Regions from separate parts of the Bradyrhizobium australafricanum genome, predicted to be linked through region 3. Evidence: riboswitches for the same ligand, from Rfam matches in the RefSeq annotation. Region 3 holds a riboswitch; each other region holds the start of a gene.

Region 1 (3,274 bases), on a different contig from region 3:
TTCACCCCCCGCTTCCATGCCGTCCAGTGCAGCATGTGAAGATCCCATTTATCGACGTCAGCTGGCAGATAGAGGTTGACCGACTGGCTCTGGCAGATGAACGCGGCGCGGTCGGCGGCAAGTTCGACGATCCAGCGCTGGTCGATCTCGAAGGCGGTGCGAAAGACCGCTTTCTCGATTTCCGAGAGGATGTCGAGATGGGCGACCGAACCCTCGTGGGCGATGATCGACTGCCAGATCGCCGAAGTATTGGCGTCCTTGGCGGCCAGCAGTTTGGCGAGATGCCGATTACGCACCGAGATGGCGCCGGACAAGGTCTTATGGGTGTAGATGTTGGCCGGGATCGGTTCTACGCAAGCGCTGGTGCCGCCGCAGATAATGCTTATCGAGGCGGTCGGCGCGATCGCGATCTTATGGCTGAAGCGGGCCATCACGCCTCGTTCCAGGGCATCCGGGCACGGCCCCCGCTCGCGCGCGAGCGTCACGGATGCCGCATCAGCATCGCGACGAATTTTCCAGAACATGTTCAGATTGAACGACTTGGCCACGACGCTTTCCATCGGAATGCTCTTGGCCTGCAGGAACGAGTGGAAGCCCATGACGCCAAGGCCGACGGAACGCTCACGCAAGGCGGCGTAGCGGGCACGCTTCATGACGCCCGGCGCCACCGTGATGAAGTGGGTCAGCACGTTGTCGAGGAAGCGCATGACGTCCTCGATGAAGCCAGGCTCCTCGTTCCACTGGTCCCAGGTCTCGAGGTTGAGCGACGACAGGCAGCACACCGCGGTACGCTCCTCGTCGCGATGATCGATGCCGGTCGGCAGGGTAATTTCGCTGCACAGGTTGGACGTTGAGACCTTGAGGCCGAGCTCGCGCTGGTGCTTGGGGAGCGCGCGGTTCACCGTGTCGATGAACAAGAGATAAGGCTCCCCCGTCTGCAGCCGGTTCTCCAGGATGCGTTGCCACAGCTGGCGGGCGTCGATTTCGCGGATAACGTCCTTGGTCTTCGGACTGCGCAGAGCGAACGCAGTGCCGGCGCCTACGGCACGCATGAACTCATCGGTGACGTTGATGCCGTGATGCAGGTTGAGACTCTTGCGGTTGAAGTCGCCGGACGCCTTGCGGATCTCGAGGAACTCCTCGATCTCGGGATGGTGGATATCGAGATAGACCGCAGCCGAGCCGCGCCGCAACGAGCCCTGGCTGATCGCCAACGTCAGGCCGTCCATGACGTGGATGAACGGGATGATGCCTGAGGTAACGCCGCCCTTCACCTGCTCGCCGATCGAGCGAACATTGCCCCAGTAGGTGCCGATGCCGCCACCGTTAGAGGCAAGCCATACGTTCTCGTTCCAGGTGCCCACGATGCCTTCGAGCGAGTCCGACACCGAGTTAAGGAAGCAGGAAATCGGCAGGCCGCGCGTCGTGCCGCCGTTGGAGAGCACCGGTGTGGCTGGCATGAACCACAGCCGAGACATCCCATCGTAGAGACGTTGGGCATGCGCAACATCATCCGCGAAGGCGCAAGACACCCGCGCGAACATGTCCTGGATCATTTCGCCGGCGAGCAGATAACGGTCGCTCAGCGTCAGCTTGCCGAACGGCGTCAACAGGTCGTCGCGCGTCCGATCGAGCTTGAGATCGGCCGGCTTTGGCGATGGCGCAAGGGGGTACGGCAGCGGGGCCGGCGACGGCGGCGGCACAAGACACAACTCAGGCGCGCTGGGCTCTGCCTGCAATGGCTGCGACCTCACGCGCGCCGGCTCCTCAATGAGATGACCATGCTGATCGAAATCGTAAGACGGCGACATCGGCAACCCCGCGATGTTAGGCGGGGGAACCGCGCGGATGACTTGCGAGGAAACCGGTCAAACGTCTCCGGCTGCAAGCGACCCAACGGGGCACCCCGCCCGAGGACTTTCGTTCAGTCGCGGCAGGTCTCCTGGCTCGCGGGTCGCCGCGGCTGTCGGCCTTCCCGGCGCTGTGCTGCGCCAGTGACCATGATGACAACCGCTCACCGCTTACAGTTGCGGGGGCAGCCCCGGAGTAGCCGTTCGGCGCACCGGGTTCCCTCTTAGCTTCCGACCCACAAAATGTTGGGGCCAGAAGACCGTGACTGACTAGACATAGGCACTACTCGCCGGGATTCGTCAACTGGAGAGGTCCAGATTAAAACGCAAAAACATACCGAAGCCCGGACGACTTTGTCGCCGCTGTCGGCTTCTGCTGCAGGTGATTGGATATGCCGTTGGGCTGCATTACCGGTTTCCGTCAAGCCTGCGCAACGGTCGAGGAAATTCCTGGCTCGCACGTCGCATTGATGGAATCTAAGAAACGGCGCGTCAGTAGAGGAGCAATTCGGCCAGACGCTTGATTTGAATCGCAGCGCTCCTGCTCGCCGCGACAAATGGCATCTGGACGAATTCGTTATCCACTCGCGGGCGAACAACATCGGCTCTGGCGCGCCGTCGACCGGAATGGCCTCGCATCCAGCCCCGAACAGACTCGCGCTGCACAGTGGTCCCACGCCTGTCACGGCTCCAGCGCGACCTGCAAGCCCTCCTTACTTTCAACATGAACGTAACGGGGTCCGATCGGCCGTCCCCTGCCGCTGGCGACAGTGACAATGTCTTCCAGAGGCGTGGCGCGCGCATCCGCCTCGGGGCGAGACAAGATCAGATCGGCGTGAAACAGCCCTTCCGATTCGAGGCCGGTGGCATCCACGCCAAGGGCCGCCAAGCTGGCCAAACAGCTCTCAAATTCTTCAGGATCGCGAAAGCGACGCTGGATAAACGTTGCGCCGGCAAGACGTTCTGTCACAAGACCACGGTTTGCGAACGTCGCGGCGAGCGATTCAAATGGGAACATTCGTAGCACGAAGGAGATGATCCATGGTTGCTTCTCTGCCGCATCGAGAATCTCGCTGAACGTCTTCTCGGTAACGTAGCCGATGCATCCGGTCGACATGATAACATCCACGGAGCGGAGAATGCGCGCGCTGTCCATCGATAGCGCCTCCTTTTCAAGGTCAGCGACAATGCCCTGCTCTAAAAGGCCAACACTCTTCGCATAGCTGACCGCCCGGGCCGACACATCGAGGCCGATAAAGCGTGCCAACCCGACATCAGGCCAGGCTGCATAGAAACTGCGATCGAGACTCACCAATGTCTCAGAGCTGATCGCTCTCATCTCACGCCGGGCGTAGCGGTGACGCAAGCCCGCGAAGGTCAGCGGAAAGCGATGCACCGCTGCATTGATGCCGTACGAACAACCA
Region 2 (3,274 bases), on a different contig from region 3:
CGAGATTGCCGGTGTAGCGCGACACCAGCGGCACGTCGTTGCCGGCCCAGATGCCTTCGCGGAACACCGCGCGGGTGATCGCCATGCCGCCGCGCAGGGTGACGCTGTCGCTGACCTTGAGCGCCGCGCTGGTCTCCGAGCCGTAGCGGCGGGTGGGGTCGAGGTTGGTGTTGAAGAACAGCACCGGGTTGAAATGGATCTCGTTCTCGAGATCCATCAGATAGACGCTGGACTGGACCTGGAAGCGGTTGGTCCTGACGCGAAAGCCGCCCTCGACATCCTGCGAGGTCTGGGTCTTGAGCTGGAAATTCTGCGGGATCGGGGCGAACGTCAGCGGGTCGAATGACGGACCCGACGCGACACGTTCGTCGACATCAGGCGTGCGGAATGCGCGTGCCGCGCGGCCGAACACCGAGAAAGTGTCGGTCAGGCGATGCTCGATGCCGACATGCAGCGCGTATTGCGTCTCGTTGCTGTCGAGCGGTGCCGCCTGGGTGTCGAATGCGAATGGCGCATTCGGGTCGTGGCGATCGCGCGCCGAGATGCTGGTGTTCTGGACGCGCGCGCCGTAGGAGAAGTCGGTCGTTGGCAACAGGCCCAGCGTATGTTGCCAATAGCCGGCCACGCTCTGCTGCTCGATATTGTAGATGTGGAACGGGTCGACGCCCTGATAGGCGCCGCGCGCCTCGCGGAATGTCGAATCGTAATAGTCGATGCCGGTCAGGATCGTCGATGGCATGCCCAGCATCACATTCTTGACGCTGAGCCGCGGCGTCAGCGACCAGGTCTGCAGCGCGGCATCATTGTAGGTCGAGGCGAAGCTGATGGTCGGCACCGTGCCGAAGAAGCCGCTCTGCGTCTCGCGCTGCCGCCAGCCGCCGTCGACGATGAGGTCGACGCCGTTCATCAGCGTCCTGGTGAAGCCGGCGGTGACGCTGGCGGTCTGCTGGTTGGCATAGTCGAAGGGCGTCGCGGCGCCGCGGCGATCGGTGAGCAGCTCATTCACGCCGATCGACGGATCGACCAGCCGTCCGCCGGGCAAACCGAGCTTCTGGTCGCTGCCGGTGACGGTCAGGAAGGCGATGAGATCCGGCGTCGTGTAGTTGATGTTGCCGGCAGCGTTGCGCTGGTCGAGCGCATTGTTGACGCGGTAGCCGTCCGACTTGATGCCGTTGCCGTAGAACGAGGTGGACCACGGGCCGGAATTCAGTGCCGCGGAGACCGCGGCCATGCGGGTGTTGAACGCGCCAACTCCGGCCTCGGCCCGCATCGTCGTCGGCGGGCCGCCGACGCCGGTCTTGGTGATGATGTTGACGACGCCGCCCACCGCGTTGTCGCCGTAGAGCACCGCGCCGCTGTTGCCGCGCGTGATCTCGATGCGCTCGATCGAATCGAGCGGAATCGTGGTGAGGTCGAAGCCGGCCTTGTCGACGTCGTTGAGGCGGCGGCCGTTGAGCAGGAAGAGGGTATTGTCGGTCGCGAACGCGCCGAAGCCGCGCAGGTCGACCGACGTCTTGGCGCCGTTCGGTCCGCCATAGGGCGTTTGCAGCTGCACGCCCGGCACCTGCGCGAGGATCTCGGGCAACGACTGCACCGGCGAATGCGCGATGTCGTCGGCGGTGATCACGGCCGAGGAGGTGCCGACAATGCCGGCGAACTGACGGCCGCCGGTGCCGCCCGTTCCGGTGGCCACACCGGTCCCTGTCGTGCCCGATCCGGCTCCGCTGCCTGTATTGTTGCCTTGCGAGGTGCCCGGCGCCGGGCGTCGCGGCGCCGGCGCTTCGTCAGCGGCCGGCCTGGCGCGCGTGACGTTCTGGTCGCCCGGCTTGGTGACTTCGATCGCCGGCAGCTGATCGGGAGCGGGTGCCTGCTGCGCCAGCGCTGCGGAGACAAGGAATGCCGGCGCGATCATCGTCGCCGGCGCGATCATCGTCGACGCGAGCAGAAGCGCGCGGCGCCGCCGATGGAAAGGGAAGGAGAACATAAGCAAGGCCTCGGCAACGTCAGTGGCACGTCACCGCGAACCAGTCTCACCATCGTGCTCACAGCATCAGGTGAAGCTCATGCCTGTACTCCCCGACCGGCAGCATCGCGTGTGACCACGGCTGACGGCAGGTCTCCTGGCTCGCGGGTCGTTACCCTTCGTCGCCTTCCCAGGACCGAGATTCCCAGTGGCCTGTGACGAAGGATTCACCGCATACAGTTGCGGGGGCAGCCGCGGCGTTGGGGAAGTTTCCCCGTACCGCATTCCCTTTTCATCTCATGAAAGAACCGTCATGTTCATCTAGGGTTCGGCCGGGTAGCAAAGTCAATCCGGCGGAAGTCGGGCAATGGCCGTGCGGCCACGGTTTTTGTCGAGTGTCGCTTGTCTGCCACGACGATCGCTGTAAGAGCATGGATCCGATGAGCGTGCAGGATTTTGCCTTGGCGGCCGAGGTCGCGGCGCGGCGCCGGTGGGGCGCCACCGCGGCGCTGCTCGCGCTCGTGGTCCTGCTGTGCGTGCTCTCGCTCGGCATCGGGCCGGTGCGGCTGTCGCCGCTCGCGGTGATCGAGGCGCTGTTCGGCGGCGGCAGCGATGTGGCGCAGGTGATCGTGCGCGAGATCCGCCTGCCGCGCACCATCCTGGCATTTGCGATCGGCGGCATTCTCGGGCTGTCCGGTGCGGCGCTGCAAGGGCTGCTGCGCAATCCGCTGGCCTCGCCGTCGCTGTTCGGCGCGCCGCAATCGGCGGCGTTCGGCGCGGTGCTGGTGATCGCGCTGGGCCTCGCCGATGTGCGCTCCTACGCGCTGCCGGCGGTGGCGATCATCGCCGCGTTCGGCTCGGTGTTCGCGCTGCTTGCGATCGCCGGCCGCAATGCCGGGCTGTTGATCCTGATCCTCGCGGGGCTCGCGATCTCGAGCTTTGCGGGGGCGGCGACCGCGCTGGTGATGAACCTCTCCAGCAATCCGTTCGTGGTGCTGGAGATCGCGTTCTGGCTGCTCGGCTCGCTGGAGGACCGCAGCTTCCAGCACGTGGCGCTGGCGCTGCCCTTCATCGTCGCGGGCGCCGCCATCCTGCTCAGCCAGGCGAGCGCCTTCCGCGCGCTGACGCTTGGCGAGGAGGCGGCGCAGAGCCTCGGCGTCGACGTCGGGCGGTTGCGGCTCTTCGTGATCACGGGCGTGGCGCTTGGCGTCGGCGGCGCGGTCGCAGTCACCGGCACGATCGGTTTCATCGGCCTCGTCGCGCCGCATCTGATGCGTCCCGTGATCGGTCACGATCCGGCGCGGCTCTTGG
Region 3 (3,274 bases):
TGATCTGTTGTCTTGGTGTCTGGTCCACGAAAAGTACACATATTCTGTTCGGTCAATTCCTTCAGCGACTCCCCACGACCGAGGGACAAAGTGAGCCACCTTCGAGACCTTGGAGATGATTTGTTCCATAGTCTCGCCGTCTTGCGCTCGCCACGTTGACTTGACCCTTTCGACAAGCGCGCTGTCGTTGGCGCGAACATTGCTGTTTGTCGCTGCCAGCCCGGCCAGGCAGATCAGCGATCGACCGAGACAGAACCAAAGCACGCGCGTTCCAGACATTCTCTTCATTGCTGCCGGCCCATCTGGTTCTCATCCACGCGTCAATTCCAAAGAGGACAATCTTCAACGTGATCTACGAGATCGCTAGAAGTTAGCGGCAACGTGACGCGAGCACCTGCTGATGTCCCGCGCAAGCAGGCGCTGTCCCTCGATGTCACGCGCCGCTAACTTCCTGGTCAGCCAAAGCTTCAACTTGCAATGCTGGACCTGCCCAGGAGGAGAAGCCTGGGTAAGCGAGGACTTGCATTCTTCGTGCCAGGCAATAACAGGCAGTTCGCACCAGATTTGTGCCGCCTTTGTCGCCTTCCCGACCTGCGCACCTTATTTATGTTGCCATTAGCCTATTCGCAGCGACTTTCTTGGCTCATTCCTGTCACGCTACTGGATGTTCGAGCAGCGCAGTTTTGAAGGCCTCGCTGCCAGAAGCCAGACGACAATTGGGTGCAGGTTTGCCGCCATCGAACCGTGTGGTCCAGGGTCGTTGCCGCTGCTGCGGAGGTGCATCAGCCGGTTGTGCTTGGCGCTTTATGGCCAACAACGAGGCGAAGCCGCCCATCAGCGGCGAGCGATTAGGAATCGGCGCTAAGGAAATTCAAAAGTCAGGCAGGCGATGGGACGACGGCATTCGCCGCTCGCGTGACGGCACACTCGTGACCGGCGTCTATCTGCTCCGTCGCCGCAGTCAACATTGGAGGAGCTGCGCTTCCATGCAGTCGTACCGACCGGGCAAGAAGGCAAGGCTAGCTTCGACTTGAACTGCTCAACACTTTCGAGAGCATCTGTCTGACGGCCGGGTTCATAAATGGCCTTGCTATCCAGCCGAACAGGCCGACCGTAAAGACGGCAGCAGCAAAGACGCCGAGGGCACTCCAAACAGCCATTTTCATTGCGAGCTACTCTTTTCGTTGGTGATTCACTATGCTTGCTTTGCGCAGTATCGTCAAAAACATCCGCGTGGCGCCTACCAGGATTGGTCGTAGATCAACATGCTCGCTGAGTACGCTGCCGGATTTAGCGTATAGCGCGCCTATTCACACTGGTTGTTGGTGGAGAAAGGGGGACGTAGCGAAGGGTGCTCGATGAATGTTCGAAAGCTGGATCGCGTGAAGAGCGTCCTGTCTCGGCACCGTGACCTTCATCGCCCAGGCCGCATTCGTCTCTTCCATGATCTGACACGCGGTCCGACGCCAACGCGCCTCGCAGACGGTCACCCCGATATCTGTGATTGGAGAGTGCCTTCAACGTCGCGATCAAGAGTGGCCGTGCATCGTCAACACGTAGGAGAGTCGCAGCATCAATTTGAGAGGTTGACGGCGGAGTTGTCTTGCCGATAATCCAAGTCGTCGAGGTTCTCCGGTTCCTGTTTGATCCGGAGCTAAGAGGGAAGCCGGTGATGCCGGCGCTGCCCCCGCAACTGTGAGCGGCGAGCCGCTGTCCAACAGAGTCACTGAAGCCTGCGCGGCTTCGGGAAGGCCGGACAGTGGCGATGACCCGCGAGCCAGGAGACCTGCCCCGACAATATGTTCGTCCACGGGCGGGGTGTCCCGGTGGTGCGCCAAGCAGCCGTCGCTCGCGCGACGTCTCCTGCCTGCGTCCGCCATGGCCTTTGCCCCCAACATGGGGTTAACGCTATGTCTCTTCTCTCACTTCCGGTTGCCACGCTCGGAACGCCGCGCATTGGTCCAAGACGCGAGCTTAAACTCGCGCTCGAAAGCTATTGGGCCGGAAGAATCAGCGAACAGCAATTGCTCGAGGACGCAGCCGGCCTACGTGCGGCGAACTGGGCGCGCCAGAAATCCCTCGGTGTCACCATCATTCCGTCGAACGATTTCTCGCTATACGATCAGGTGCTCGACACCAGTGTCATGGTCGGCGCCATCCCGGAAGTCTATGCCTCGAAAGCCGAGCCTGCTTCTCTCAAGACGTATTTCGCCATGGCACGCGGTTCACAAAGCGGCAGTCAGGATGCGAGTTGCGGTCACGGACCTCGCGGCTATGGCGCACCCGCGCAGGAGATGACCAAGTGGTTCGATACCAACTACCACTACATGGTTCCGGAATTTCATCGGGGGCAGACTTTCAGACTCTCCTCTCGCAAGCCTATCGAGGAGTATGAGGAAGCCAAGGCCCTTGGCTTTCAGACGCGCCCTGTCCTGATCGGTCCGGCGACTTTCTTGAAGTTAGGCAAGAGTGCTGATCCCGCGTTCCAGCCACTGTCACTCCTGGATGACCTGATACCGATCTATATCGAGGTTCTGCAGGAATTGGCCAAACGCGGAGCAAAATGGGTTCAATTTGACGAGCCCTGCATGGTCCTTGATCTGGATGAGGGGTTAAAAAATTCTTTGCTGCATGCCTATGACCGGCTCGCCAAGGAAGGGCCGGCCATCAAGATCATGGTTGCCAGCTATTTCGGCCACCTTGGCGACAATCTTCACACCGCCTTGCGCCTACCTATTGCCGGCCTGCATGTCGATCTGGTTCGGGCGCCGGAGTTATTGGATCAGATCATTGCTGCCGGGCGAAGTGAACTCGTCATGTCACTCGGCGTGATAGACGGTCGCAATGTGTGGCGGACGAATTTGTCGGCGCTGCGCCAGCGGCTCGATCCCGCCATTGCGAAGCTCGGCAAGGATCGCGTACAGATCGCCCCATCCTGTTCGCTGCTTCACGTGCCGGTCGATGTTGAACTCGAAACGGAGCTTGCTTCCGATGTCAAGAGCTGGCTCGCGTTCTCGGTTCAGAAGATTCGCGAGCTTGCGACCTTGGCACGGGCACTCGCAGGCGATCAGAATGTCGCCGACGCTCTTGCGGAATCGGAGCGCGTTACCACCCGCCGCGAAACTTCCCCGAAGATCCGTGACGCCAATGTCGCCGTCCGGATCAGTGCGATCAATCAGGCCATGCGACGGCGCGCCAGCCCATTTGCCAGTCGTGCCGAGATCCAACGCAAGCGCTTCAAACTGCCGGCGTTTCCGACCACGACGATCGGATC

What was found. A riboswitch is a leader RNA that binds a small molecule or an ion and turns the genes downstream of it on or off. The one in region 3 is predicted to bind cobalamin.
Region 1: linked by a shared signal. The riboswitch ahead of J6525_RS36840 (ribonucleoside-diphosphate reductase subunit alpha) and the one ahead of metE (5-methyltetrahydropteroyltriglutamate--homocysteine S-methyltransferase) in region 3 are both predicted to bind cobalamin.
Region 2: linked by a shared signal. The riboswitch ahead of J6525_RS06465 (TonB-dependent receptor) and the one ahead of metE (5-methyltetrahydropteroyltriglutamate--homocysteine S-methyltransferase) in region 3 are both predicted to bind cobalamin.

The regions. Positions count from the first base shown of each region.
Region 1 covers NZ_JAGKJL010000062.1:30,061-33,334, forward strand. Annotated here, with positions in the region: gene J6525_RS36840 (ribonucleoside-diphosphate reductase subunit alpha) at 1-1,754, opposite strand, end outside; cobalamin riboswitch at 1,916-2,130, opposite strand; gene J6525_RS36845 (class I SAM-dependent methyltransferase) at 2,533-3,274, opposite strand, start outside.
Region 2 covers NZ_JAGKJL010000005.1:3,688-6,961, reverse strand. Annotated here, with positions in the region: gene J6525_RS06465 (TonB-dependent receptor) at 1-1,984, opposite strand, end outside; cobalamin riboswitch at 2,094-2,291, opposite strand; gene J6525_RS06460 (FecCD family ABC transporter permease) at 2,404-3,274, shown strand, end outside.
Region 3 covers NZ_JAGKJL010000026.1:36,569-39,842, forward strand. Annotated here, with positions in the region: gene J6525_RS23025 (nodulate formation efficiency C protein) at 1-279, opposite strand, end outside; cobalamin riboswitch at 1,609-1,808, shown strand; gene metE (5-methyltetrahydropteroyltriglutamate--homocysteine S-methyltransferase) at 1,911-3,274, shown strand, end outside.